One region of the Billgrantia sp. C5P2 genome, then DNA from elsewhere that is predicted to be linked to it. Evidence: riboswitches for the same ligand, from Rfam matches in the RefSeq annotation. Region 1 holds a riboswitch; the other holds the start of a gene.
The links. A riboswitch is a leader RNA that binds a small molecule or an ion and turns the genes downstream of it on or off. The one in region 1 is predicted to bind thiamine pyrophosphate.
Positions count from the first base shown of each region.

Region 2: another riboswitch for thiamine pyrophosphate. It lies ahead of ACRWQA_RS03925 (sodium:solute symporter family transporter); the one in region 1 lies ahead of thiC (phosphomethylpyrimidine synthase ThiC).

Region 1 covers NZ_CM128542.1:3,224,297-3,239,229, forward strand. Annotated here, with positions in the region: gene ACRWQA_RS14870 (lysophospholipid acyltransferase family protein) at 1-12, shown strand, start outside; TPP riboswitch at 68-202, shown strand; gene tenA (thiaminase II) at 288-956, shown strand; TPP riboswitch at 994-1,112, shown strand; gene thiC (phosphomethylpyrimidine synthase ThiC) at 1,183-3,072, shown strand; gene ACRWQA_RS14885 (PDDEXK family nuclease) at 3,202-4,449, shown strand; gene ACRWQA_RS14890 (porin family protein) at 4,522-5,025, opposite strand; gene ACRWQA_RS14895 (EamA family transporter) at 5,137-6,066, opposite strand; gene ACRWQA_RS14900 (acetate/propionate family kinase) at 6,229-7,419, shown strand; gene pta (phosphate acetyltransferase) at 7,416-9,590, shown strand; gene thiO (glycine oxidase ThiO) at 9,593-10,729, opposite strand; gene ACRWQA_RS14915 (class I SAM-dependent methyltransferase) at 11,063-11,665, shown strand; gene ACRWQA_RS14920 (aminotransferase class V-fold PLP-dependent enzyme) at 11,878-13,002, shown strand; gene ACRWQA_RS14925 (CBS domain-containing protein) at 13,037-13,735, opposite strand; gene ACRWQA_RS14930 (hypothetical protein) at 13,892-14,933, opposite strand, start outside.
Region 2 covers NZ_CM128542.1:810,268-825,200, reverse strand. Annotated here, with positions in the region: gene ilvD (dihydroxy-acid dehydratase) at 1-1,167, opposite strand, end outside; gene ACRWQA_RS03930 (APC family permease) at 1,289-2,731, opposite strand; gene ACRWQA_RS03925 (sodium:solute symporter family transporter) at 2,855-4,243, opposite strand; TPP riboswitch at 4,233-4,341, opposite strand; gene ACRWQA_RS03920 (hypothetical protein) at 4,459-5,130, shown strand; gene ACRWQA_RS03915 (peroxidase-related enzyme) at 5,155-5,745, opposite strand; gene ACRWQA_RS03910 (sensor domain-containing diguanylate cyclase) at 5,823-7,667, opposite strand; gene ACRWQA_RS03905 (CoA-acylating methylmalonate-semialdehyde dehydrogenase) at 7,817-9,316, opposite strand; gene ACRWQA_RS03900 (LysR family transcriptional regulator) at 9,502-10,446, shown strand; gene ACRWQA_RS03895 (sensor domain-containing diguanylate cyclase) at 10,420-12,471, opposite strand; gene ACRWQA_RS03890 (FAD-dependent oxidoreductase) at 12,750-14,162, opposite strand; gene ACRWQA_RS03885 (polysaccharide deacetylase family protein) at 14,174-14,933, opposite strand, start outside.

The DNA.
Region 1 (14,933 bases):
CGGCTGTATTGAAAGCCCATTTCGCTTCGGTGACTGGCAAGACGGGCTCTTCCTGCTAGACTGGCCCAGACGCTTGACGGGGTGCCGGTGGAACCGGCTGAGATCGCCATACGACATTGCTTGCTTGTGAGCAGTCGTCACGGCGGGGCCCGTAGAACCTGATCCGGCTCGTACCGGCGTAGGGATCAAGCGGTGGCCCCATTGCGGCAAGCATCCCTCACCTGCCCCCAGCCACCTCTTCCTTCCTCCCGCCCACGCTCCGGATCCGATTCGATACCGGAGGCAAGATGGGCTATCGCTTCAACGACCTGACCAACGCCTGCCACGACGACTGGCGAGCCTACATAGAGCACGATTTCGTGCGCGGCCTGGGCGCCGGCACGCTCGCAGAGGGCGCCTTTCGCCACTATCTGCAGCAGGACTACCTGTTCCTGATTCACTTCGCCCGTGCCTACGCACTGGCCGCCTACAAGAGCCGCAACCTCGCCGACCTGCGCCAGGCCCATGCGGGCCTCAAGGCTATTCTCGACGTGGAGCTCGGCTTGCACGTGGGCTACTGCCGCGAATGGGGCATCGGCGAGGAGGCGCTTGCCGCGCTGCCCGAGGCACGGGCGACAATGGCCTATACCCGTTACGTACTGGATACCGGCAACCGTGGCGACCTGCTCGACCTGCACGTGGCGCTGGCCCCCTGCCTGGTGGGCTACGGCGAGATCGCCAATTGGCTGAACGCACAAGCCTTCACGCTGCGCGGCAAGACCAACCCTTATGACGCCTGGATCGCCATGTACGAAAGCGACGAATTCCAGGCCGCCATGCACGCCGAGCTGGAGTGGCTCGATGCCCGCCTGGCCGACGTCACTGCGGCGCGCTTTGTCGAGCTGGCCGAGGTGTTTCGCGACGCCACCCGGCTCGAGATCGATTTCTGGCAGATGGGACTGGATCGAGCGATCTGACCCGCTGCCATGCAATACCCGCCGACATGGCGGGCAAACACGCTTGACGGGGTGCCGTTGAAGACGGCTGAGATCATGCAGCGCCGCGCGCCCAGCATGGATCCCGTTGAACCTGAACTGGCTAGGACCAGCGTAGGGATCAAGCGACATGCAGCCGGGCGCCGCCCTGTTGCCCCTGTCCTCCCCAGCTGTCCTCCCTGACGACCCACAACAAGGGAGAACACCCATGAGCAAGACCCAGCACTTCCTCGCCGATACCGCCATGGTCGACGAGGCTGCCATCCAGCCGCTGCCCGGCTCGCGCAAGGTCTACGTCCAGGGTTCACGCCCCGACATTCGCGTGCCTTTCCGCGAGATCTCGCTGTCGCCCACCCGGACCTCCGGCGAGGACGAAGAGAACCCGCCGCTGCTGGTCTACGATACCTCGGGCCCCTACACCGACCCCGAGATCAGCGTCGATCTGCGCCGCGGCCTACCGGAGCTGCGCCGCGCCTGGATCGAGGAGCGTGGCGACACCGAATTCCTCGACGGCCCCACCTCCGACTACGGCAAGCGCCGGGCCAACGACCCCATGCTGGCCCAACTGCGCTTCGACCTGAAGCGCACGCCACGGCGCGCCAAGGCGGGTAAGAACATCACCCAGCTGCACTACGCCCGCCAGGGGATCATCACCCCGGAGATGGAGTTCATCGCCATTCGAGAGAACCAGCGCCGGCAGGCGCTCGGTACTGAGGAAGTCGAACGAATTCTGGGCCACCAACATCCGGGCCAGGGTTTCGGCGCACGCCTGCCGGAAGAGATCACCCCGGAATTCGTGCGTGCCGAGGTGGCCGCCGGGCGGGCGATCATCCCCTGCAATATCAACCACCCGGAATCGGAGCCGATGATCATCGGCCGCAACTTCCTGGTGAAGATCAACGGCAACCTGGGCAACTCGGCGGTCACCTCTTCCATCGAAGAGGAAGTCGACAAGATGACCTGGGGCATCCGCTGGGGCTCGGATACCATCATGGATCTCTCCACCGGCCAGAACATCCACGAGACCCGCGAGTGGATCATTCGCAACTCGCCGGTACCGATCGGCACGGTACCGATATACCAGGCCCTGGAGAAGGTCAACGGCGTGGCCGAGGATCTCACCTGGGAAGTCTTCCGCGACACCCTGATCGAGCAGGCCGAGCAGGGCGTGGACTACTTCACCATCCACGCCGGCGTGCTGCTGCGCTACGTACCGCTCACCGCCAAGCGTGTCACCGGCATCGTCTCACGCGGCGGCTCCATCATGGCCAAGTGGTGCCTGTTCCATCACCAGGAAAGCTTCCTCTATACCCACTTCGAGGAGATCTGCGAGATCTGCAAGCAATACGATGTGGCGTTCTCCCTGGGTGACGGCCTGCGCCCAGGCTCGGTGGCCGATGCCAACGACGAGGCGCAGATGGCCGAGCTCAAGACCCTCGGCGAGCTGACCCATATCGCCTGGAAGCACGATGTGCAGGTGATGATCGAGGGTCCAGGCCACGTGCCGATGCACCTGGTGAAGGAGAACATGGACAAGCAGCTCGAGTACTGCGACGAGGCACCCTTCTATACCCTGGGCCCGCTGGTCACCGACATCGCTCCGGGCTACGACCACATCACCTCCGGCATCGGCGCGGCGATGATCGGCTGGTACGGCTGCGCCATGCTCTGCTACGTCACGCCCAAGGAGCACCTCGGCCTGCCCAACAAGGACGACGTCAAGACCGGCATCATTACCTACAAGATCGCCGCTCACGCCGCCGACCTCGCCAAGGGGCATCCGGCCGCCCAGCGCCGCGACAATGCGCTGTCCAAGGCGCGCTTCGAGTTCCGCTGGGAGGACCAGTTCAACCTCGGGCTCGACCCGGACACCGCGCGCGAATACCACGACGAAACGCTGCCCAAGGACTCGGCCAAGGTGGCCCACTTCTGCTCCATGTGCGGGCCCAAGTTCTGTTCCATGAAGATCAGCCAGGAGGTGCGTGACTACGCTCGGGACAACGGCCTCGATGGCGATCAGGAAGCGGTCATGAAGGGAATGGAGGAGCAGGCGGAGAAGTTTCGCCAGGCAGGAGCGGAACTCTACAAGGAAGTCTGAGCCACGACGCTGCAACGACACGCCGGCCCCAGGGCCGGCGTGTTTTTTTGTCGCCACAGGCGACAGCACGGAACGCTCGGATGTAGCCTGTAGAAACCTGCAAGGACCAAGTGCGGAGGGAGCAAGCCCATGCCACACCTGCACGTTGCGCTGGTAACCGAGCGCCCTGAGGTAAGTCTGATACCGATTCTGCAGCTTCGCCCCCAGCGAATCGTGCTGATACCGTGCCAGTCATCGCCCCAGGCGGCCGAACGACTGGCGATCCTGCTGCGCCATGAGCTTCCCCCTGGAACCGACATCGAGACGCGCGCTCGCCTTCCCCTCGACGAGCCCCATCGCTGCGCCCAATATGCTGACGAACTGGCCGAAACCCTGTATCGGCAGCAGTTCGACACCCCCTCCCTCTCGGTCACCCTCGATGCGGGTGGCTGCAGTACGCTTACCGCCCTGCTGTTTCAGCAGGCCATGCAGCGCTGCTCCGCCGACTGGCTGTACGTGGACATTCGGGCCGGTGCGCTCTACCGCATGGCTTACGATAGCCCCGGCTCCGCTCCCGAGATCATGGCCATCGAGCCGGTACTGGACGTCGATCGCTACCTGCAAGCCAACGGTCGCAAGCGAGTTCGGGCCCTTTCCGACAGCGCAAGCTGGCACCAGGCATGCACTCAGCGCAGACACCTTACCCGCTACCTCGCCCATCACGCCGACCGTCTGGCCGAACTGCTCGGAGAACTGCACGACATGGTGCACGGCGAGGGGGGCGTGCTGGAGAGTGCCAATCCCTCGGCAGCCCGGCTACGACCCGGCGCCGAGCGCCAGCGGCTGAAGGCATCGCCATGCTTCCCTGCCACCGATGCGCTGAAGGCGCTGGACGAGACCGGCCTGCTGCACTGGGCGAGCGACGCACCGGAGGTCATTGACATCGATTCCGTGGAAGGCGGGCGCTACCTGGGCGGCGGTTGGTTGACGGAATACGCCTGGCTCAGCGCCCAGGAGGCCGGGCTATCGCAGGTCTGCAGCGAGGCTCATATCCTCGACCTGAGCGGCCAGCACAACGGAGAGCCCGTGGTATCGGATTGCCTGGCGGTAGAACGCAACCAGCTGTTGTTCATCGAGTGCCTCATCGCGCGCCCCGGCGCCACGGCCTGCATCGAGCAGGGCCTGAAACGGCTGCACGGCATGCTCAACCATTCTGCGGGGCTCGCCGCCACCCGCGTGCTGCTGGCCTGCGGTGAATTCGACAAGTCCCGTCAGCGGCTCACCGAGCTGCAGCACCTACAGGGTATGGAGGTCGAAGTCGTCGAGAACGGAGACCTCAAACACCTCCCTGCCCTGCTGGCGAGCTGGAAGGAGCACGGCAACTGGCCGGGAGGCTGATTGGCCAGCAACGAAATCGCCCCCATGGCGTTGCCAATGGGGGCGCGGTCAGATGCGCACAGGCGAATCGCCTCAGAAACGGTAGCGAACCCCGACACTTGCCGCGTCGAAGGTGTAGGACGACTTGTCCAGATAGCGCATGTAGTCGGCTCCCACCGCCAGGTTGGGCACCACATCGAATTCGGCGCCGCCGCCATACGAGAAACCGCTCTCGCTGTCGGTGTCGAAATCCACTTCGGTAAAGCCCGCCAGGCCATACAGGCGGAACTCCTGCGAGACCGGCAGGATGCCCTTGGCGTAGGCGCCCACCAGGTAATCGAGCTCGGCCGCGCCGTCGGAGCCACCGGTGCCCAGGTGGGCCTCGGCGCCGAAGTAGTCGTTGAATTGCATCCCACCGTTGAGGCGAAGCCCCACGGAATCGGCCGAGGAGCCTTGATCGGGATCGAGCTCCCAGAACATGGCGTCGGCGCCGGCATAGGCTTGGGGATACATCGGCATCTGATACTGCTGGGCCTGGGCCGAAGAAGCAAAGGCGGTGGCCATCAGCATAGCAGTGGAAATGGCGAGCAGTTTCATAGCGCACCTCCATTAAGAAACACTGTTTCCATACATCGCCTTCAGTCTGGTACAGAGTCGGAATGCACGCAAGACGAATCTACGCGCGGCAAGCCCGGCGCCGAGGCAGACTCAGCGCGGTGACAGGCTGAGGACGACGATGCCGCCCAGTACGATCGCCCCACCGATCAGCTGCATTCCCGACAGCATCTGTCCCAGCACCAGGTAGCCAAGCAGCAGCGAGGCTACCGGCTCGACGTTCATGACCGGCGCATTGCGCGCCATCTCCAGCCGCGGCACGCTGATGAACAGCACCGAGAATGCCACGCTGTAGAGCAGCGCCAGTGCCACCAGCGCTCCCCATCCCATCGGGCTCGCTGGCAACGCCATGCCACCCGGCACCAGTTGCAGTACACCGGCGACGATCATCATCACGAATACCGTGAGCATGGTCAGCAGGCTGCGCAGCGTGCTGCCCACCTCACCCAGGTGATGCTCAGTGATCCACAGCGCGCAGGAAAAGGCCGCCGCGGCTCCCAGGCCGAAGGCCACACCGGGCAGCCACTGCGGACCGAGTGCCTCGGGGCTCGCCAGCCAGGCGGGGACATCGAGCACGACCACCAGGCCCACCAGGATTGCAGCCATGATCAGCGTCGCGCGCAGCGTTGGGCGTGGGCCGCCCAGTGCCCAGGTCAGCAGCGCCAGCTGAATGGGAAAGGTATTCATCAACAGCAGCGCGACCACCACCGGGATGCGCGCCACTGCCGAATAGAGGCAAAGACTCTGGATCGCGACCATCAGTCCCGCCAGCAGCTGCCAGCGCCCGGTTCCGACCGGTAGCGACAAGCGCTTGCCCTGCCACAGGAAAAGCGCCCCCAGCACGGTGAGCGCCACGGCGGAGCGCACCAGTACGGCGAGCAGCAGCCCGGTGCCCTCGTCGAAGGCCAGGCGGGCCGCGACATGGTTGCCGGCGAACAGAGTGGCGACGCAGGCCAACAGCAGGACGGCAAGATGGCGCGGCAGCAGCGAGGCGCTGCCAAGCGCCGCGGTATTGGTCGACATGGCGGTTCCCGCGATATTGGAGGCCATCAGCATGCCAGCATTTTCGATAGACGGCTAATCAAATGCTGGCTTGACCTGGAGCAGGGCCGGTGGCGACGCCAGGATGATAGACTAAAGTCTGACGTCTATCCTGCCTCTAAATCCTCTTCGTGTGGAGCCCCGATGAACGCCTCGGTACTGGTCATCAACTGCGGTTCGTCGTCGATAAAATATGCCCTGGTACCTTCCGAACCGGACCAGCCACGCCTGGCCGGACTGGCGGAGCGCCTGGGGGGCGACGACGCCCGGCTCGAGGGCGTCGACAGCCGCGGTAAACCCTTCACGCAGGCACTCGGCAATGCCGATCACACCCGTGCGCTGGAAGCCATTCTCGAGCGCCTGGAGGGTTATCAGCCGGTCGCGGTAGGCCACCGCATCGTGCATGGCGGAGAGCGCTTCACCCGTGCTGCGCTGATCGACGATGACGTCGCCGAGGCGATCGAGCGTACCTCGGCGCTGGCCCCGCTGCACAACCCGGCCAATCTCGAAGGAGTGGCGGCCACTCGACGGCTGTTTCCCAAGCTGCCCCAGGTGGCGGTGTTCGATACCGCCTTCCACCAGACCCTACCGCCGCGAGCCTACCGCTATGCCCTGCCGGAAGCACTCTACCGCGACCACGCCATACGCCGCTACGGCTTCCATGGCACCAGCCACGCCTACGTCAGCCGACGCGCCGATGCACTGAGCGAGCTCGAGGGCGGCGCCTGGCTAACCGCTCACCTGGGCAACGGCTGCTCCACCTGCGCCGTGTGGCAGGGTCAGAGCCTCGACACCAGCATGGGACTGACCCCGCTGGAAGGGCTGGTGATGGGCACGCGCAGCGGCGACGTCGACCCGGGCCTGCACGCGCATCTTTCGCGCCAGTTGGGCTGGTCGCTGGATCGCATCGACGAGGTGCTCAACCGCAACAGCGGCCTGTTGGGGTTGTCGGGCCTGACCAACGACATGCGCGAGCTGGAGGCCGCCGAGTCGCAGGGACATCCCGGGGCGACGCTGGCCATCGAGGTGTTCTGCTACCGCATCGCCAAGTCGCTGGCAGCGCTCTCCTGCGCCCTGCCCCACCTCGATGGCCTGGTCTTCACCGGTGGCATCGGCGAGAACTCCGCCGCGTCACGCGAACGGATCATCGGACTGCTTCCCCATTTCGGCCTCCAGCTCAACCGCACCGTCAACAACGAGACGATACGGGGACGCGAGGGCCGCATCGACGCCGGGGGGCGCCAGCTGTGGGTCATTCCCACCGACGAAGAGGGACAGATCGCCACCGAAACCCGCCAGCGCCTGGCTCAGCGAAAGGAAGAGACGAACGCATGACGCCGCACGAAGTACGACCGCAACCCCAGATCCTGCTGATGGTGCCAACCGGCGTGGGGGTCGGCCTGACCTCGGCCAGCCTGGGCCTGATGCAGGCGCTCGACACCATTGGTCTCAAGACCGGCTTCTTCAAGCCGTTCCGCCAGGATGAGCTGAACGGCCCCGGCCCCGACCGCTCCACCGCACTGGTGAGCAGCACGCTAGGGCTGCGCCCCCCGGCGCCCATGCCCCAGGCCGACATGGAACGCCTGCTGCGCCAGGATCGCCTGGACGTGCTGATGGAGCAGGTCATCGAACTCTTCGATCAGGCGGTGGACAGCCACGACGGCAGCGCGCCGGACCTGATCGTGGTGGAGGGCGTGGTACCTACCGCCCACGGCACCTACGCCACCCACCTCAACACCCAGTTGGCCCATGCGCTGAACGCGCGCATCATCCTGGTCGGCAGCGGTGATGCCCACGCTCCCGGTGCGCTGGCCGAACAGCTCGACATGCACGCCCAGGCCTTCGGCGGGGTGGGCTCCACGCGTACCCTGGGCTGCATCCTGATGCGCATGCAGAACCTGCCCGGCGCCGAGGAGCCCTCGCTGGCCCCGGGCACCAGCAATGTCCTGCTCGACGATGCCTTTCTCGCCGAGCTGCGCCGCTATTCGCCGGCGCTCGCCACCGACCGCTTCCACCTGATCGGCGTGGTGCCCTACAACCCGGCATTGATCGCACCGCGGGTGGTCGACGTGGCACGGGCACTCGATGCCCGCTTCCTCAGCGAGGGAGACGCTGCCAACCGCCGCGTACTCTCCACCAGCCTGTGCGCGCGCAGCGCCGCCAATGCCCTGCATGTGTTCCGCCCCGGCAGCCTGATCGTGACCTCCGGTGACCGCGACGACATCGTGCTGGCCTCGGCGCTGGCCACCATGAACGGGGTGCCCATGGCCGGTGTACTGCTGACCAACGGCTTCATGCCCAACGACAACATGATCGAGATGTGCCGGCCGGCGCTGAAGACCGGCATGCCGGTACTGGCGGTGGACACAGACAGCTTCACCACCGCCAAGAACCTCGGCCGGATGGGCAACGACATTCCCATGGACGACCTGGAGCGCGCCGAACAGGTGACCCGCTTCGTGGCCGGCCATATCGACCTGCAGTGGCTCAAGGACCACCTCAGCCGGGGGTTCACCCCGCGCCTGTCGCCCTCGGCGTTCCGTCATGAACTGGTCAAGCGGGCGCAGCGCGCCAACCGGCGCATCATCCTGCCGGAGGGCAGCGAGCCGCGCACTGTGGAGGCCGCGGCAATCTGCCAGCGTCGCGGCATCGCCAACTGCGTGCTGCTGGCCCGTCGCGAAGAGGTCGAGGAAGTAGCCCATAATCGCGGCATCGAGCTGCCGGAGGGACTCGAGATCCTCGACCCCGAGCGGATTCGCCACCGCTACGTGGCGCCCATGGTGGAACGCCGTCGCGGCAAGGTGAACGAACTGACGGCGGAGGACCAGCTGCAGGACAACGTGGTGCTGGGCACCATGATGCTGCAGCTCGACGAGGTCGACGGCCTGGTCTCAGGCGCCGTGCATACCACGGCCAATACCGTGCGGCCCGCCTTCCAATTGATCAAGACCGCCCCCGGCTACCGCCAGGTATCGTCGATCTTCTTCATGCTGCTGCCCGAGCAGGTGGTGGTCTACGGCGACTGCGCAGTGAACCCGGACCCCGACGCCGAGGCGCTGGCCGAGATCGCCATTCAGAGTGCGCGCTCGGCCCAAGCCTTCGGCATCGAGCCGCGGGTGGCCATGATCAGCTACTCCACCGGCGAATCCGGTAGCGGTGCCGACGTCGACAAGGTGCGCCAAGCCACGCGGCTGGCCCGGGAGCAGGCCCCCGACCTGCTGATCGACGGCCCGTTGCAGTACGACGCCGCCGCCATCGAGAGCGTTGGCCGCCAGAAGGCGCCCGATTCACCGGTGGCCGGGCGCGCCACGGTATTCGTCTTCCCCGACCTGAACACCGGCAATACCACCTACAAGGCGGTGCAGCGCAGCGCCCGGGTGATCAGCGTGGGGCCGATGCTGCAGGGGCTCAACAAGCCGGTCAACGACCTCTCGCGCGGCGCCCTGGTCGACGACATCGTCTATACCATCGCCTTGACGGCCATTCAGGCCGCCCAGCGCGATTGACGCTACGGGCCTGGGGTGGCTACTCGCTCCGCCCTGGCCAGGCGGTCGGGACGATAGGGAGCGGGGTCGATGGCCGGTTCGTGTCCCAGTAGCAGATCGACCAGCAGCCGGGTCGCCGCCGGCGCCAGCACCAGGCCGTTGCGGTAGTGCCCGGCGTTGACGTGAAGCCCTTCGATGCCGGGCACGGCGCCGATGAAGGGGATACCGTCGGGGGCCGCGGGCCGCAGCCCGGCCCAGTGGTGCTCGATCTCGCATTCGGCCAGTACCGGCAGCATCGACACCGCGCTTTGCCAAAGCGACTCGCGCGCCTCCTCGGTGGTGCGCTTGTCGAAGTCTGTCTGCTCCAGCGTCGAGCCGACCAGCACGCGGCCATCGGCACGCGGGATCAGGTAGCGCCCGTCGGCCAGCACCACCCGCTCGAGCAACTGGCGGCCGCCCGGCATCGGTGGCGTGGCGAACAGCATCATCTGCCCCTTGACCGGGCGCACGGGTAGCGCCACATCGAGATCGGCCAGCAGCACGCCGCTCCACGCGCCGCCACAGAGGATCACACGACCGGCGTCGATGCGCCCTTGCGCGGTCTCCACGCCACAGGCTTGCCCCCGCTCTGCGACGAGCCGCTGCACCGCGACGTTCTCCACCAGGGTCACGTTGGGCAGCGCGTCCAGCCGTGCGCGCAACGCCCGGCACAATCGCGGATTGCGCACGCTACCCAACGTCGGCATCCACAGACCGTCATCCAACCCTTCGCACAGCCACGGCTCCTTGGCGTAGATAGAGGCTGTGTCGACACGCTCCAGCGGCCAGCCCTGGCGCTGCGCCCAGGCGAAGGCGTGCTCGGCATCGTCCACGCGCAGGTAAAGCAATCCCTTCTGGCGAAACTCGATGTCGATACCGGTGGTCTCGAGCAGCCTGTCGGCCAGTTCGGCATAGCGCTGCGCCGCGCCGTGGGCTAGCCGGGATACGGGCTCGCTATAGCGCCAGGGATAAAGCGGCGAGACGATGCCGCCACCGGCCCAGGAGGCCTCCTGGCCGCAGCGACCCCGCTCTACCAGAGTGACACCATGGCCGGCCTCGGCCAGTTGGCAGGCGGTGAGCATACCGATGACCCCGCCTCCAACGATGAGAAAATCGTTCACACAGTGCTCCTGTGACTCATGCCCGCCCAGGCGGCGAGCGTTCAGGCTCATGACACGACGGCGCCCCGGCGAGACGGGGCGCGGGCAGTGACACTGTCATAGAGCGAGGATCGTCAGGTGGCGGTGCCCTTCCACCTCTCGCGATGCCGACGCAGCAGCTCCATGGTAACCAAAACCGGTGTCGTCCAGTAACCTCATCGGGCACGAACTGCAGCAACGGCACGTTCAAGAGCATCCGTCAGCGAACCCATGCTGGTAACCTCGCCCTTTCACGCTGGTCCAGGCTGGCCTAGAGTGGAGGCATGTTCAGCGAAAACTGAAGGAGGAAGGCCCATGGCGGTTCAAGAGCGACCCTCGGTCGAAGCAGGTCCCGAGCGACGGGCTCAACTGTCGCTGTTCGCCCGCAACTTCTTCAAGCATCCCCGCATGCTGGGCTCGATCATTCCCAGCTCCTCCTTCCTCATACGCCGCCTGTTGGAACCCGTCGATTGGGAGAGAGCTCGAGTCATCGTCGAATACGGGCCCGGAGTGGGCACCATCACCCAGGAGATCCTCAACCGCCTGCACCCTGACGCAACGCTGGTGGTCATCGAGACCAACGAAGATTTCGTCGATTACCTCAATCGCACCTTGTCCGACCCACGGCTGAAGGTGATCGCCGGTTCGGCCGAGACGATCGAAGCCGAGCTGGAGCGGCTACACCTCCCCGCAGCCGATTACGTGGTGGCGGGCCTTCCGTTCAGTACCATGCCGGCCGAGATCCGTGAGCGAATCCTCAAGGGTAGCCACGAGGCATTGGGGCCTGAAGGAGCCATGCTGATCTATCAGTTTTCGCCCAAGGTCTCCTCCGACCTGCGCCAGACCTTCTCGCGTGTAGTGAGTACCTTCGAACCCATCAACATCCCGCCAGCCAGGGTCTATTTCTGCCACAAGTGAGCCCCTTCGGACCTGAACCGCAGGCTGCCTGGCCTGCGGTACCCGTCGAACGTTGCCCTTGAACCCGATCCGTTGAACGCAACCGGCACGACGGCAGCGACCTGAGCACGTGCCGTGCCACGCTGCCGGTGCGGTGCTGGTTCGGTACGCGTAAACGGCCTATTCTCATGGGCTCGAAGATTCTTCAGCCAAGCACCGCAAGGGAGGAACCCATGCCCGGCCTGTTGCCCGACGTCGACCCCGAAGGCCTGCTCGAGTACTCGGTGGTCTATACCGACCGTTCGCTCAACCACATGTCCCAGCGCTTCCAGGGAGTCATGCGCGACATCTCGGCGACGCTCAAGCGGGTCTATCGTGCCCGCAGCGCCGTGATCGTGCCCGGCAGCGGCACCTTCGGCATGGAGGCCGTGGCCCGCCAGTTCGCCACCAACCAGCACTGCCTGGTGATCCGCAACGGCCAGTTCAGCTACCGCTGGTCGCAGATACTGGAAATGGGCGCCATTGCCGCATCGACCACGGTGCTCAAGGCGAGCCGCCAGGCGCCGCAGGATAACCAGTCTCCTTTCGCCCCGGCCCCCATCGAGGAGGTCGAGCGCAGCATTCGCGAAGAGCGGCCCGGGGTGGTGTTCGCGCCCCATGTCGAGACCTCGGCCGGCTTGCTGCTGCCAGACGACTACTTGCGCCGTGTCGCAGCGGCAACGCATGACGTCGGCGGCCTGTTCGTACTCGACTGCATCGCCTCGGGCACGCTATGGGTGGACATGGCCGAGATCGGCGTCGACGTGCTCGTCAGCGCCCCGCAGAAGGGCTGGAGCGGCCTGCCCTGCTGCGGCATGGTGATGCTCTCCGAGCGAGCTCGTGAGCGTATCGAAGAGACCGTCAGCACCAGCTTTGCCTGCGACCTGCGCAAATGGCTGTGGATCATGGAGACCTACGAGAACGGCGGCCATGCCTATTACGCCACCTTGCCCACCGATGGCTTGGCCCGGCTGCGTGACATCATGAACGAGACCGCCGAGTACGGCTTCGATCGGGTATGCGAGGAGCAGTGGGCCCTGGGCCGCGGCGCACGCGAGCTATTGGCCCGCTACGGCTACCGCAGCGTGGCGGCACCCGGCTTCGAGGCGCCGGGGGTGGTGGTCTGCTACACCGATGACGCCGATATCGTGGCCAAGTTCGCCTCCGCCGGCATCCAGGTGGCTGGCGGCGTGCCATTGATGTGCGACGAAGGCGACGACTACCGGGCCTTTCGTATCGGCCTGTTCGGGCTCGACAAACTGCACGACATCGAGCGCAGCCTGGCCAACCTGGAAGCGGCACTCGAGCGGGCCGCCTGACCCCGATCGGGGCGGCCCCAGGCCGCCCTACGACTCAGGTCCAGAAGCCACTCACACCGCGCGGCATCATGCCGAGGTTGTTCTCCACGGATTTCACCCCGGGCGTGTTCTCGGCGGCAACCTGGACGGCCTTCTTCTCTTCCTGGCTCTCCACCAGCCCCCAGAGTTGCACCACGCCCTCGGTGACGATGATGTTGATACGATCGATCCAGACGCCGGTATTCTCCTCTACCTCCTTGAGAATGGCATCGCGGATCTCACGATCGTCGGCCGTCACCGGCGTTTCCGTATCGGGAGCCGTGGCCGAGAAGCCGCGCAGCAGATTGGCGCGGCTGACGATACCCACCAGCTTGCCGTCACGCACGACCGGCACCCGCTTGATGTGATGTTGCTCAAGCAACTTGGCCACGCGATGCAGCGGCTCGTCTTCGCTGATGGTAATGGGGTCTCGCGTCATGATCTCGCTTGCCCGACGCGCATGCGATTTGACGTATTCGCTGGCGCTGCTGCCGCCAGCGAAGATTCGCAGCCACCAGGACTTTTGTCGTCCCTCACCGTTCTCGACCCGGCGCATCAGGTCACCCTCGCTGACGATGCCGAGGACGTTTTCCGCGGCGTCCACGACGGGCACGGCGCTGATATTGTTCTCGAGCAGGAGGCGTGCGATCTCACGAACGTCGGCGTCGGGCGATACGGTTATGACTTTGGGTGTCATGACATCGGCAGCTTGCATGGCAGCATCTCCGTGAAGGGAACGATCAAGGGTTCCGGGGCCGACTTACTTGAAATCTAGTTCGACTTGGCGGTTGTCACAATTCACCGCTTGCCTTGACACTAGCAAACCGAACGCCAAGCCGACTTGACCTGAAACAATACCGAAGCCGTGCCGTTACGCGACGGGAGATTCCGTCTGCCCTTCCTCTTGCTCCACGGGCTTGCCGCCCTCCTGATGCACCTTGACCACGTCGACGATCCGCGAACGGCTCATGACGATTTTCCAGCGCTGCAGGATCGGCTCGGCATTGGCGACTTCCTCGCGCACCACCAGGTTGAGCAGATGCCGCTTCTCGACCGACTCCCGCGAGACCTGCCCCTCTTTCAGCCGGTAGACTCGATGACTGCCCTTGTCCATGAGCCGGGTCAGTTGAGACAGGTCGAGCGAGAGGGTCTCGCGGGTCTTCTCGTAGCCGCTGAGAAAGCGCGTGGGCGACATGCGTGAGCTGGAGCGATAGTGCAGCACCATCTCCTCGCGCTGGGCCACGTTGCGCTGGCGCACCCGCTGGATCTGCTCGTCGAGCTTGCCGAAGCGCTTGTAGTCGAACCACTCGAGCTGGCGCCCCACCGGCTTGCCGCTGGTGGCATCGAAGTATTGGCGGCGCCACTTGGGCCGCCCCTTGCGTAGCCAGCGCCACAGAGTGTTGCGCAAGTCGTCCTTGAACACCTCGCGCATGGCATACAGCACCGCCATGGCCAGCACGAACAGCGCTGTGATGTTGCCCACCGTATCGCGGGCCTGGAGCAACCCCAGCGAAACGAAGACCATCACCACGCCGGTGGCCAGCCCCTTGACTGCCTTCTGTTCGGCGCCGCCCAGCTCCTGGGTCTGCTGCTTGAGGGTGACCGGATACTCGATGAGCCGTCGCAGCAGGCGCATCTTGTTGGACATGCGCGTGGGGTCGCGCACTACCCGGCTGGCGTTGTACTCCGCCTGCTCGCGATGTTCGCTCTCGGCCAGGCAGATCTCCAGCAGCCGCTCGCGGATGGTGCGGTAGTCACGGCCTCGCGGCAGGTAAGCCACCAGCGCCAGCAGGCGCTGCTCGGTGAACCACGACAGATAGTTGTCGATATTGGCGTAATACTTGAGCAGTCCGTCGTCGCTCGGCTGGTTGCGACGCAGACGACGCAGGATCCCCTGGGCCAGCTCGCACAGC
Region 2 (14,933 bases), 2.3 Mb from region 1:
TGCCAGGTTGCCGTAGAGGATGCGCAGGTGACTCTCGCGCTTGATAGGAGCTTCCAACGGCGCGATGATCGTCTGCCCGTCTGGATACGACTCGACCCCGGCCAGGTTCTCGGCCAGCGTCCTGCCAGTGACCGTCAGGCAATCGCCGTGCAAGAGACCTGCGTCGAGCAGCATCTTCATCAGCGGCTGGATGCCGCCGATCGCCACCAGCTCGCTCATCATGTAGCGCCCGCTGGGGCGCAGGTCGGCGAGCACCGGTACCCTGCGACCGATCTCGGTGAAGTCGGCGAGCGAAAGCGGTACGTCCACGGTGCTGGCCATGGCGATCAGGTGCAGCACCGCGTTGGTCGAGCCGCCCAGGGCGATGACCACGGTGATGGCATTCTCGAAGGCCTCACGGGTCATGATGTCGCTGGGCTTGATGTCGCGCGCAAGCAGCTCGAGCACCGCTGCCCCCGCCGCCTCGCAGTCGGCGCGCTTGGCCTGCGACACGGCCTCCTGGGCCGAGCTGCCCGGCAGGCTCATGCCCAGCGCCTCGATGGCCGAGGCCATGGTGTTGGCGGTGTACATACCACCGCAGGAGCCGGGCCCGGGAATTGCCGTCTCCTCGATCTGCTTGAGTTCGATCAGGTCCATGTCGCCGCGCGAGTGGGCACCCATGGCCTCGAACACCGAGACGATGTCGGTATGCCCTGCCCCCGGCTGGATGGTGCCACCGTAGACGAACACGCTTGGCCGGTTCAGCCGCGCCAGGCCCATCATGCAGCCCGGCATGTTCTTGTCGCAGCCGCCGATGGCCACCAGGCCGTCGAAGCCCTCGCAGCCGGCCACGGTCTCGATGGAATCGGCGATCACTTCGCGCGAGACCAGCGAATACTTCATGCCCTCGGTGCCGTTGGCGATGCCGTCGGAAATCGTGATGGTGTTGAAAATGACGCCCTTGCCGCCGGCCGAATCGGCCCCGTCGCGAGCACGCTCGGCGAGCTCGTGAATATGGCTGTTGCAGGGCGTGACCATGCTCCAGGTGGAGGCGATACCCACTTGGGGCTTGGTGAAGTCCTCATCGTGGAAGCCCACCGCGCGCAGCATGGCGCGGCTGGCCGACTTGCCGACGCCATCCACCACCGGGGCGGAATGGCGGCGGCGCGGGTCCGAGGTGTCACTCATGGGGCGGTCTCCGTTTCGATCGGGTGATCTACTGAGGGTGGCCGCCCGAGGCCGAGCTGGCAAATGTCCCGCTATCCACCGAGGCCACGCCGACGTGGCCTCGCAAGACAGCAGCGATGCCTCAGCGACCCGGGTAGGGATCCGCTCCGGCCAGCTCGCGCTTCATCATGCGGTCGCTGTAGGCGATGCCATAGCGCTTCCTCGACCAGGCATAGAGCGCCAGGCCGATCAGCATCCAGCCGGCGAACATCAACCACTCGACCGGTGCCAGCGCGGAGGGGCTGCCGGGCATGTACAGGGCGATGAGAGCGAGAGAGAGCAGGATCGACAGGCTGCCCACCAGCTTGCCGTGGCGCACCCGGAACGGGCGCGGCATCTCCGGCTCGCGACGCCGCAGCACCACGAAGGAGATCGCCACGAACAGGTAGGCGATGACGATGCCGAGACCGCCGGCCACGACCAGCCAGACCAGGGCCGGGCGGCCGAAGAACGGCGCGATCGAGGAGAGAATACCCATCACCAGGATAGCGTTGGTGGGGGTGCGGTGCTTGGGGTGCAGCTTGGCCAGCCAGGCCGGCAGCATGCCGGAATGGGCCAGCGCGTAGATCGCCCGCGAGCCACCCACGTAGAAAGCGTTCCAACTGGTGACGATGCCGGCGATACCGGCCAGGATCATCAACTTGCCCGCCCATGGCGCCTGGAAGACGGCCTGCATGGCATCCGGTACGGCCAGGGAGCTGGTAGCCAGCTGGTCGGGATTCAGCATCAAGGCGGTGCCGAGGATGATGAACGAATACCAGAACACCGCCATGATCACCGAGATCATCAACACTCGACCAATCTCGCGAAACGGCAGGTTGATCTCCTCGGCTGCCTGGGGGATGACATCGAATCCCACGAACATGAAGGGCACCATGATGATCACCAGCATGATGCCCCCTACGACGCCCTCTTCGACAGAGAACAGCGGCTCCATGGTCGCGGTATTGCCCTGAAAGAGCGCCCCGGTGATGAACATGATACCCACCACCAGGATCAGCAGGGTCACCAGCTTCTGCAGCAGTGCCGCGGTGCGGATGCCCACGTAGTTCACCCACATCATCAGTACCGAGCCGGCCACACCGACGGCCACCCAGGTCGCCTGCACGTCCCAGTCGGCGACGGTCCACAAATGCCCCACGGCATAGTTGGGGAAGAGATGCTCGACGACGGTGGGTAGCGCCACGGCCTCGAAGGCCACCACGCTGACGTAGCCCAGGGTGATCGCCCAGGTGCACAGGAAGGAGGCGAAGTGACCCAAGGCACGATAACTGTAGACATGCTCGCCGCCTACCTGGGGCATGGCGGAAGCGAGTTCGGCATAGGTGAGGCCTACCAGCACGATGATCAGCCCACCGATCAGAAAGGCCGTGATCGCACCCAAGCTCCCGGCGGACTGGATCCAACTGCCGGTCAGCACGATCCAGCCCCAGCCGATCATGGCGCCGAAGGCCAGCGCCAACACATCCTTGCGGGCCAGCACGCGAGCCAGCTGCCCCGGCGCTGTCGTGGAGTCCTGTGTCATACCATCCTCACGATTGTCGTTGTTGAGTGTGTTAAATATTTACCTCATCTTTATCAAAATAATCAACACAAGAAATCTTAGGTCGCAAGGATCTTCTAGCAGCATAGACCTGCCATGGCCGACTCACAGCGTGCGGACGCGCTCGTGAGGTACCGCACTGGCCACGGCCAGGCTCACCAGCGTCGAGGCCGCCAACGCGCCGAGAAAAGGCGGCAGTGTGGGAATGCTGCCCGGGAAGCTCGCCGCCAGCACACCGGCCACCAGGCTACCCTGGGCCAACCAGCCCGGCAGGATCGCGCCGAGCAGGCCCGCCACGCCCCCGGCTACCGCGGCCAGCGGCGTCATGCGCCGCCACAGCCCGAGCAGCACCGGCACCACGATGGCAGCGCACAGCAGGTCGGCAATCAGGAACAGCCGCAGTACCGAGAGCCCCTGCAGCGCCACGACCACCACCGGCACCATCAGTGCCACGGTGGCCAACCGGGCCGCACCGATGGAGAGCCCGCGCCTGCCGGAGCCCGCCACTACCAGCGAGGCGATGCCGTTCTGCAGCGTATCGACGCTGGAGGCTACCAGCGTAACCGCCAGCACCAGCGCCGGCAGCGCCAGCCAGCCCGGTGCTTCGCCCAGAAGCGCAAAGAAGGGAATCGGCGGCTCGCCAAGGGCCACGCCACTCATCGCCGCCAGCATACCGAGCCCGCCCACCAGGGCCACCACCGCCACGGTAGTCGCACCGCCCAGCCAGGCACCACGGTTGAGGGCATGGTCGTCACGCGCCGCCCATACCCGCTGCCAGTAGCCCTGGTGGAACAGGTTGGCGGCCGTGACCGCAATGATCAGCGTCAGCGCCACGCCCAACGCACTGCCCACGGGGATCGGCGGCAGCGCCGCCTCGATGGGCATCTCGGGCAGGCGCACAAGCGCAACCCCACCGACCACCAGCAGCAGGGCGATCAGCAGCCACGCCTGCCAGCGGTCGGTGGCCAGGCTCGCTCGCAGGCCGCCGACGGCGGTGTAGAGCAGCGTGGTGAGGGCCACGCCGACCACTACCAGCGCCGGGGGCACGTCGGAAAGCAGAGCGGTGATCGCGCCGATGGCGGTCAACTCTGCAGCCAGGAAGCAGGCCATGTAGAGGATCGAGACCAGCGACACCCAGCGCCGCACGCCGGCGCCATAACACGCCTCGGCGAACTCGCCGATGCTGCGGCCCTCGGGCAGGTGGCGGCGGATGGCCGGGCCGTAGAGCCCCAGCACGATGAACGGCAGCGCCGAGCCGATGGCGTAACCCGCCAGCGCCACGGGGCCGACGAAGGCGCCGATCTCCGGCGGCGCGAAGAGAATCCACGCGCCCATCCCCGAGGCCAGGAACGAAAGCCCCAGGGTCGAAGCCGACTGGGAATTGCGCGCGGTCACGTAGTCGTCGAGGGGGCCATCGGCCCGGCGGGCACGCAGGCCCAGAAAAGCAAAGCACAAAAGCGCCGCGCCGAGCACGGCTGACGTCAGGTAGGGCATGTCGCACTTCCTCCGCCGGTATGAACCGGATCAGGTTCCAGGGTCAGCGCCGTGCGCTCTCTCAGCCTCGCCGCAGCGAGACTCCCCTGGCGACAGGTGAATGAATTGTCGTTTCAGGCCTCAAGCCAGCCACCTTCGGGCCGATATGACCTGGAGCCCCTGGAATGATATAACAACGACAAAACCAGAACACTTCTCCCCCGCAGGGACCTACCATGTCATTCAGCGAAGCCAAGGAACACGCCCCCGGGCACCTTCACCAGATCTTTGCCGACCCCTATTCCGCGTTCGATAACCTGGCCATCGAGCGCCAATTGCACCTGCGGGTCGCCCTGCAGGCGCTGGTCTGCGAGCCCATGGCAAGCGGCCGCCTGACGCTGCGGGTCATCCATGGCTGGGAAAATGGCGGCTTCGAGCCTGCCGACCTGGCGCATGGCGACTACCGCATCGCATCGCTCGATGACCTGGCCCGGGTCAGCGCTGAGCATCAGCAAGCCATCGACAATGCCGCCCCGCTGCCGCGCAACAATGCTTCGCTGCTGGCCAAGCCGCTGGCCGACGCCATCGCCGCCGCCGAGGCCAAGGGGCCGTTGCTGGACGAGGAGACACGCACCATCCCTGCACGCTGGCCTGCCTTCGACCAAGGCCTCACGCTCTACACCTTCTTCAAGGTCTATCACCGCCTGACCTACGGCGAGGACGACGCCTACCGCTCCATCCACTGCCGGACACCCGAAGGCCCCCGCGAAATCCACGAATTCCACCTCGAAGAAGGCGAATTCGCCGTGATCCGCCCCACCGACGACGCCCTCGGCGACAGCGTGCTAGCACTGCACGTCAGCCAGCTGGAACCGGTGCGGATGCTGTTGGAAGCCTGCCGCGCCTGAACGGAACCAGAATCACACACCCAGTCACTTCTTCTCCCGCGGCACCCTTCCCATCAGGTAGAACTCCGGGTTGGGCGGGGTGCCGGTGAGGGTGACGAGGCGGTTGGAGAGGCCGAAGAAGGCGGTGATGGCGCCGATGTCCCAGATGTCGTCGTGGGTGAAGCCGACCTCGGTGAGTCGTGCGTGCCATTCGTCGGTGAGTTCGCCCACTTCCAGGCCGCAGTACAGGGCAAAGTCGAGCATTACCCGGTGGCGCTCGCTGATCGGCGCGGTGCGGTGGTTGATGGCCACCTGGTCGGCCAGCAACGGGTCCTTGCTGTAGATGCGCACCAGCGCGCCGTGGGCCACCACGCAGTAGAGGCAGCGGTTGCGGGCGCTGGTGGCGACCACGATCATCTCCTTCTCGGCCTTGGTCAGCGTGTCGGACTCCCGCTCCATCAGGGCATCGTGGTAGGCGAAGAAGGCGCGGAACTCATCGGGGCGGTGTGCCAGCATCAGGAATACGTTGGGCACGAAGCCGGCCTTCTCCTGCACGGCCAGGATGGCCTCACGAACATCCTCCGGCAGGTCGTCGATCGATTCGGGTACGGGGAAGCGGCTGAGCGGGGCTGACATGACGTTCTCCTGGATATTGTCGCTCTTGTCACGTCACAGTTAACGTCAACGTCAAGACGCTGTCCATGCAACCTCCGTCATGTCTCAGGCAGCAGGGAACAGGTGACCACTCGGTTGCGATCGCCCGCCTTGGCTTCGTACATGGCCTTGTCGGCAAGATGATAGAGAGACTGGACATCGCGCACTGCCTCGCATCCCTGGCAGGCCACCAGACCGAAGGAAGCCGTGATCACTCCATACCGAGACGCCTCATGCGGTATTCCCAGCCCCTGGAGGGCCTCTCGATACCGCTCCAGCAACTGCTTGCCAGCCTTGAGGGAGTCGACCTCGAGCAGCAAGCCGAACTCCTCCCCGCCCAGGCGGAACAGCCGGTCGCCGGCACGCCGGAAGTGGTCCTGAAGTAGCGTTGCCACCCGCATCAACACCTGGTCGCCAGCCTGGTGGCCATAAGTGTCGTTGTAGGGTTTGAAGTCATCGATATCCATGACCGCGAACAGCAAGGGCTGCCCGTTGCGTCGCCGCCGCTGCAGCTCCTGGTCCACCAGCTCCTGGAACTGACGGCGGTTCAACAAACCGGTCAGCGGATCGGTGCGCGACAGGATCGTAAGCTGCCGGTTGGCCCTTTCCAATTCGCGAGTTCGCTGCTGCACCTGGTCTTCCAGGCGCTCGTTGAGGGAGCGCTGCAGCTCGATGGTGGCGCGCTCGGCAACGAGTTTCTCGTTCTTGAACTGGTTGATCTTCCAGGCCAACCCCAGGGAGAGCAGCAGGAACTCGATTCCCGAACCGACCTGGACGGCATACTCGGTGACGATGTTGTACGGCAGAATGCCGGCCACTCGCAGGAAGTACAGCGCTACGCCCACCAGCAGCACGCCCCACGCCACCAGATAGATCCTGGCCAGCGTGTCGCCGCGCAGGCTGCGCCAGACCGCCACACCGAGCAACAGGCAGGAGAGCACGATGGCGGCAGGAATCATCAGACGAAACACCGGAGCGTAATGGCCCAGTAGCGCCGGTAGCGAACTCAGCAGACACAGGCCGGCCACCGCGAAAAGTACCCGGGTCGCCCACGGGGCGTGCTGGCGCAGGCTCAAGAAACTATCGCTGAAGACAGCAAGCAAGAAGGCGAAGATACCGATGTTGATCGGCACCATCTGATTGTTGAATGTCGGTAGTGTTGGCCACCAGTACTGGAACGCAAAGCCTCGAGCCGTGAACATCAGAATGAAGAAGGACCCAAGGTAAGCCACATAGAGCAGCAAGGAGCGCTCACGGGTGGAAATGTAAAGCAGCAGATTGTAGATCAGCAGGGCCATCAACGCGCCGAAGTAGAGGCTGAAGGCCATCAGTTCGCGCTGGGCCTTGGCCAGGAAGCTGGCATCGTTCATGAGGTAGAGGGGCGTGGCGTCATACAGCCCGTCGTGGGTGTCCAGCCGCAGGAAGATCTCTCGCGACTCGCCGGGCGGAATATAGACCGGCAGCACGAAGGTGCGGTGGGCAATCGGGCGGGAATCGAAGTTACGGCGATTGCCGGTCTGCCATTGGCTGACGATCTCGCCCTGCTCGTCCACCACGTAGCCGTCGAGATAGTCGTGCAGCGGCATGGCCAGCTCAAGCAGCCGGCGCACTTCGTCGTTGGAGCCGTTCTCGACCCGCAGCCGTAGCCACCAGGCAGAACCGGAGAAGCTGAAGTTGAGGGTCTCCTGCCTCGACGCCTGCCACGCCAGCGCATCCCCCCGATTCATCAGCTGCTCGATGTCGTATTGGCGTCCGGCATCCTCCAGCAACTCGACGTGCGGCCCCAGATTGCGCTCCTCGCTGAGAGTGCCAACCTCGATGGCCTGGGCGTTGAGCGAGACGAGACACAGCAAAGCCAGCAGCCAAGGGGGAAACCCGAGCACCGTTACAGGGAGGGAAGGCATATAGCAAGATACCTTGTCACTTTGTCTCCGGAGTCAGGTTCCGATATCCAAGGTCACTCTAGCATCTTGATGTAAATAACTGTGAACGCCTGTAAACGCAAGCACCCCCGCCGGCAACGGCGGGGGTGCGTCTTGCGGCCTGTGTCGGTTCAGCCCAACGAAATGGTGCTGTTGATGCCGCTGGAGACGTTCTCGGGCTCGAACCAGCGTGCGGTCACGGTCTTGGTCTGGGTCCAGAACTGGATTGCCTGCTTGCCGTTGGGGCCCAGGTCGCCCAGCTTGGAGCCACGCGAACCGGTGAAGCTGAAGTAGGCTACCGGCACCGGGATCGGCACGTTGATGCCCACCTGGCCGACGTCGATGTCGCTCTCGAAGCGGCGCGCCACCCAGCCGGAGTTGGTGAAGATCGAGGTGCCGTTGCCGTTGGGGTTGGCGTTGATGAAGGCGATCGCTTCATCCAGCGTATCGACGCTCACCACGCACAGCACCGGGCCGAAGATCTCCTCGCGGTAGATGGTCATCTCCGGCTTGACGTCGGCGAACACCGTGGCGCCGACGAAATTGCCGTCCGGGTAGCCTTCCACCTGATAGCCGCGGCCGTCGACCAGCAGCCTGGCGCCCTCCTTCTCGCCGACGTCGATCAGGCGCTCCACGCGCTCCTTGGCGGCAGGCGAAACCAGCGGGCCGAGGTCGGCGTCGCGCTGGGTGCCCGGGCCCACCTTCATGTTGCGTGCGCCCTCGACGATGTCGTCGAGCCACTTATTGGCTTCGCCCACCAGCACCACCACCGAGTTGGCCATGCAGCGCTGGCCGGCGGCACCGAAGGCGGAGCCCAGCAGGTTGTTGATGGCCTGGCTGCGGTTGGCGTCGGGCATCACCACGCAGTGGTTCTTGGCGCCCATCATCGACTGCACGCGTTTGCCAGCCTCGGAGGCACGGCGGTAGATGTGCGTGCCGACATGGGTGGAGCCGATGAAGGAGAGCGCCTTGATGTCGGGATGGTCGCAGATCTGGTTGGCCACGTCGGGGCCGCCGTGCACCACATTGAGTACGCCGGCCGGCACGCCGGCCTCGTGGGCCAGCTCGACCAGGCGCATGGTGGAGCTCGGGTCCTGCTCGGAGGGCTTGAGCACGAAGGTATTGCCGCTGGCGATGGCCAGCGGGAACATGAAGCACGGCAGCATGATCGGGAAGTTGAAGGCGGTGATGCCAGCACCCACGCCCAGCGGCTGGTTGAGGGTGTAGACGTCGACCTCGTTGGCGGCGTTCTCGGCCAGCTCGCCCAACTGCAGCGAGGTGATCGAGCAGGCATGCTCCACCACTTCCAGACCACGCCCCACTTCGCCGGCGGCGTCGGGCAGGGTCTTGCCGTGCTCTTCGGTGATCAGCGCAGCGAGTTCCTCAGTGTGCTCGCGGATCAGTGCCTGCAGCGTGAGCATGATACGCATGCGCTTGGACAGCGGCGTCTTGCGCCAGGTCTTGAACGCCTCCTTGGCGCTGGCCACGGCGCGGTCGACCTCCTCGGCGGTGCAGAACGGCACCCGCGCCACCACTTCCTGGGTGGCCGGGTTGACGACGTCGCGCCACTCCTGGCTCTGAGACGGGACGGCCTGGCCGTCGATGTACATGGAAATTTCGCGAACGGACATGGCGGGTATTCTCCTGTCGTGCTTGTCGTCGTTATAAGGCTGAGTCGGGCTTAGACTTTATGTGTAGATTTACACGAACCTTGATGAATTCGAGTCTATAGAGAGGCCCACAGGCATGACAATGCGTACTTCTTCACAAGATTTGTGCAAGAATGCACAACCAGCCTCGCTTATAGAGTGGCCCCATGCTCGACTGGCAGGACATCCAGATCTTTCTCGAAGTGGCACGCAGCCAGCGGCTCACCGATGCCGCCCGGCGCCTGGGCCTGGACCACTCCACCCTGTCGCGGCGCACCCGCCGCTTCGAGCAGAAACTCAATACCCAACTCTTCGAGCGTAGCACCCACGGCTACCACCTGACCGAAGCCGGCCAGCAACTGTTGGCCCACGCCGAGGAGATGGCCCGCCACGCCTTCGAAGCGGGTGAGAACCTCTCCGACCAGAATCGCCAGCTCGGCGGCCAGATCCGCCTGGGCGTGACCGAGGGATTCGGCACCTGGGTCATCGCCCCGCTGCTCTCGGCTTTCTGCGAGCGTCATCCCGGCATAACCCTGGATCTGCTGGCTCTGCCCCGGGTGGTCAACCTGAGCCGCCACGAGGCGGATCTCGCCATCACCGTGGAGCGCCCTGCGAGCCAGGGGCTGGTCATCTCGCGGCTGTGCGATTACCGGCTAAGGCTCTACGGCAGCCAGAGATACTTTCAGCGCCACGGCCGCCCTGCCAAACTTTCCGACCTAGGGCAACACCGACTGATCGGCTACGTCGACGACCTGATCTTCAGCGAACAGTTGAGCTATCTCGACCCGCTGCTCGACCCCGCGGTGGTCGGTACGGCGCCGCACTTCTCGATTCGCAGCACCAGCGTGACCACCCAGCACGCCGCCACCCTGCAGGGGGCCGGGCTCGCCGTACTGCCCTGCTTCATGGCCGAAACCGGCGACCGGCTCGAGAGCGTGCTGAATGGCGAGGTGGAGATCGTGCGCCAGTTCTGGATCACCGCGCGCCAGGAGCAGCGCCGCCTGGCACGGGTGCGGCTACTATGGGACTTTCTGCGCGAGGCGCTGGAGCTCAATCGTGCTCTGTTGATGGGCGAGGCGGACAGATTAACGCTCCCCACCTCTCTCGGTTGATTCCGCCGCGTTACTGCCAGTCGGGGTCGATATGCGGCCTTCAGAGGCATCGCCGTCGTGCACGACGACCTTGTCGCGCCCTTGCTTCTTGGCGTCGTAACTTGCGGCATCGGCCCGCGCCAGAATCGAATCGAGATTTTCATCCCCTTCATTGAACGCGGTGAGGCCGATGCTCGCCGTCACGAAGTACTCGTTGCCTTCATGGCTGACGCTGACTTGGCTAATGGCAACGCGCAGTGACTCGGCAATTGTCACGGCCTGGCTGAGCGTGCAGCTCGGCAGCAGCAGGCCGAACTCATCTCCCCCTTGCCTGGCGACATGGTCGCTGCGCCGCACCTCCCATACCAGTACCTGCGCCACGCGGCGCAGCAGCTCATCGCCAAGCGCGTGCCCACCCTCGTCATTTACCGGTTTAAAGCGATCCAGATCGAAGAGAATCACTGCAGAAGGCGTGCCGAGTTTGGTGAAATCAGCCATCGCGTCTTCGAGACGCCGTTGATAACCTCGGCGGTTGAGCAGGCCTGTAAGCGGGTCATGTTCGGCCTCCCAGCGTTGCAAGGCTTCTTGGTGTTGCCGCTCGGTGATGTCCTTGATCGTGCCCACGATACCCAGCGAATCGCCGTCCCCCTGCACCCGACTGGCATGGATTTCGACCCATAGCAAAGCGCCCTTGCCATCTCTCATCCGAAGTTGGCGCAGGAACTCCTTTCCCAGGTTCATGGCATGCCGCCACATGTCGTGAGCATCCTCGCGATCATTCTCATGAATGAGCTGCCAAAGATCATTTGTCGAGGCATCGGCCCGAAGCCCCAACATTGCCGAAAGGGCCGGGTTGAGGTAGATGAGGTCGCCTTTTTGATCGGCAACGAACATACCGACTGGGGTCGAGCCGAGTACGGCATCCAGAAAGGCCTCTCGGTTCTTCGAGTGCTGCAAGGCCTTCTTGCGCTCCTGCTCCAGTCCGTTGAAGGCACGGGAGATTTGTGTCAGCTCCCTCAGGCTGGTCGAGAGCTCCAACTGGTGCCGAGCACCGGAGCCGATCTCTCCTATCTGCCGTTCGAGCCGATGAAGCGGCTTGAGCTGGTGCCCAACCAGCCAGCGAATGACGACCAGCAGCACCAGTGCAGCCACCAGCCAGGTCCACCAAAGCCGCTCCAGGAAGCCCTCAAAGGGCACCAGCATCGACTCGCGCGGCATTGTCATGGCCACCACCCAGCCTGCTTCCCACACCTGGCGGTAGCCCACCAGCACGGCCTCGCCATCCAACTCATGGAGTGTCTCGCCCTGCCACCCGTCCAAGGCGAGCTGAAAATCCGGAGGGTCGAGGCGCTGCAAGGATCCGACGAATCGGCTTATGGACCCAGGCACGAACAGTGGCTCGCCGTCGGTGGTGAAGATGGCTACGTGGCCACTATGCTCAAAGGTCAGCGAGGATATGCTGTTGAAAAACTGGCCATGGGCGAAGTTCAGGAGCCCACCGACGACTCCATCGAATTCCCCTTGGTCATTCAGGCGAGGCACCAGTAGCATCACCAAGGGCTGGTGGCTGGTCCGACCAAAGAAGGGACGGCTGACATAAGGCCAGGGGGAATTGCTCACCATATCGAAGTATTCAGTGTCGGATATGTCGAAGCCAACGCGCCCCGGCACCTCGGGCAGATCGGCGATAAGCTCGCCATCGGCATTGCTGACGATGATGCCTTCGAAATAGGCCAGCAGGCTGGGATTATGCTGTAGAAGAAGCGAGGCCTCCTCGCCCGGGACACCGGCAAGTTGCGAAGAGAGTCTCTCCAGTGCGGTAAAGCGTAAATTCAGGCGATCGCGTAATTCACGACTCAATATTTCCGCCTGATACCCCAGGTGAGACAGGTTGGCTTCGTGCAGCAATCTCTGACCACTGCCCCAGGCAACGAACAATAGCAGCCCGACGATGACAAGCCAGGTCATGACCAACCCAACCAGCAAGCGCTTCTGCAACGTATTCAGGCGACGCCATGGCGCGCCGCGAGTCGTACCTTGTGGCAAGCTGCCCTCTCTTCGATACATGATTCAGGCAAGGCCTGTTTCTCTGTGTAGCGATAGAGTGGCAGCTTAACGGTCCATTAACGTTATCTTTATTAACAAGTCGGTAAAAAAATGTCATTCACGACATTGTAAAATCATGCCATGTTTTTCAAGTGGCTCGTAAACATGCGGAGCCCCGCTCTCTGAGCTCAGTCGGTCAGCCGCAATCGCTATGGTCCGACTGGTCGCGATGGCGGAGGCCGGCGATCAGTAGCCTACTCCACGCCCTGGGCTTCCGCTCAGGCGGCAGAGTCGCAGCCGAGCTGGCGAGCGGCCTCTCGACCCGCGATAGCTCCCAGCACCACCGCACTCAGCAAGCCATTGCCCGAAAGGTAGCCACTATCCCCCGAGCCGGAGACACCCCGCGCCGCGCCGCCGGCGGCAAACAGGTTGGGGAATGTAGCGCCGTCACGCCGTACTACCCGAGCCTGGGTGTCCACCTCGAGCCCACCCTGGGTATGGAACAGCGCGCCGGTGACTTTGATCGCGTGAAAGGGCGCCTCCAACAGATCCGCGGCCTTGAAACTCCGCCCGAAGTCGTCTGCCTCACCGCTCTCGGCCAGGGCGTGCATTTCGGAGAAGGTTTCGCGCAAGACCTCCAGCGGCAGGGCCAGCACCGTTGCCATGGCCTCGAGGCTGTCGAAGGTGCGCACCGCCCCGGCAATGTGGGCATTACGGTAGTCCTCGAATTCAAGCGCTGCCTGGTGGATGCGCCGGTCGAACAGGTTCCAGACCAGCCCGCCCGGTTGGGCGAGTACCTTGGCCGCCTGCTCCGAGTAGCCGCCGTGCTCGTTGGAGAAGCGTCGCCCTTCGCGGTTGATCTGCACCCCGCCACGCATCATCACCGCCCAGGTGATCAGAGTCTGGTGTGGCATCGCCAGCGAACCGTGCCCCTGACAGGCGCCCAGGTCCTTGAGGCTGGCGCCCATCGCCTCTCCCCACAGCAAGGCGTCGCCCTGGTTGCCCTCATGGCCGAAGTAGAGGGCATCCTTCAAGGTCGGCAAGTGACGCGCCACCAGCTCGGGATTTCCGCCGTAGCCGTTGCAGGCAAGGATCAGTGCGTCGCAGCCGATAGTCTCCCGGCTGCCGTCGGGGCGCTCGAGGGTCACGCCATGCATTCGGCCGGCGTCGTCCACGTGCAGATCCACCACCTGGGCTTCGGTGAGCAGGTCGATGCCCGCCGCCTCCACCGCGTTGAGCAGGCTGCCCATCAGCTCCTCTCCGGTACGCCGCGGGGTGGCGTGCATGCGCATGCGGCTGTGGCCGGGGTAAAGAAAGCCCTCCACCAGGTCGAAAGGCACGCCGTGAGCGTCGGCCAGCCACTCCACCACGCCGGCCGAGGCTTCGGTCAGGGCGCGAACGATAGCGGGGTCAGCCTGGTGGCCGTTCTTGCGCTGTATGTCCTCGGCCATCAGTTCCGGGCTGTCTTCGACACTCGCCTCTTTCTGGAAGCGCGTCCCCGCCGCCGGAATGAACCCCTGCGACATGGAGGTGCTGCCCCGCGGCAGCGCATCGCGCTCCAGCACTACCGAGTCCATGCCGGCCCCCTTGGCAGCAAGCGCCGCCACCAGGCCGCAAGCGCCCGCCCCGACGATCACCAGCGGCACATGCGCCTCGAACGCCTCACCGCTACCAAAGGCCACGATAGGCATGACGTCTCTCCTCAGTCATTGATGGTCTGAGCCCGGTAGGCGTCGAGAATCTCACCCGCCGGGGCCTGCCACACTTCGGCATGCCCCACGATATGGTCGAGTACCGCCTCCAGGCAGCCGATGCGATGGGGCTGGCCCACGAGCCAGGGGTGCAGGTTAAGCGCCAGCAGTCGGCCGCCCTGCTCCCGTCCCTCCCGCAGCAGATAGTCGAAGGCGTCCGTTACCTGAGTCGCCCAGCTCTCCTCCGAGTGCAGGTTTTGACACATCACGAATTGATCCTCGACCTCGGTGGAGAGCGGCATCATGGTGAGCGCACCCTGCGAGGTGGAGAAGGGGTAAGGCAGATCGTCGTTGACCCAGTCGCAGCAGTACTCGATACCGTTCTCGGCGAGCAGCTCAGGGGTGTTCCAGCTCTGGTGCTTGGCCGGACTCAGCCAGCCGCGAACGGGTTGCCCGGTCAGCTCGCGAAGGATCGTCACCGAGCGGCGCACGATCTCCGCCTCCTCGTCACGATCCTGGCCGCCGTAGTGCAGGTGATCCATGTTCCAGCCATGGCACAGGAACTCGCCGCCGTAGGCCTTGAGGCGCTGCAGCAGGTAGGGAGTTTGCTCGGCGAGCTGAGCGTTGATCGCCCAGGTGGGACGAATGCCGCGTTGTTCGAATGCCGCGAGCATGCGGTAGATGCCGACCCGGTTACCGTAATCGCGCAGCGAGTAGTGACGCAGGTCCGGGTAGGGCATGGTCATGCCGTTGGGCACCTTGAACGGTACG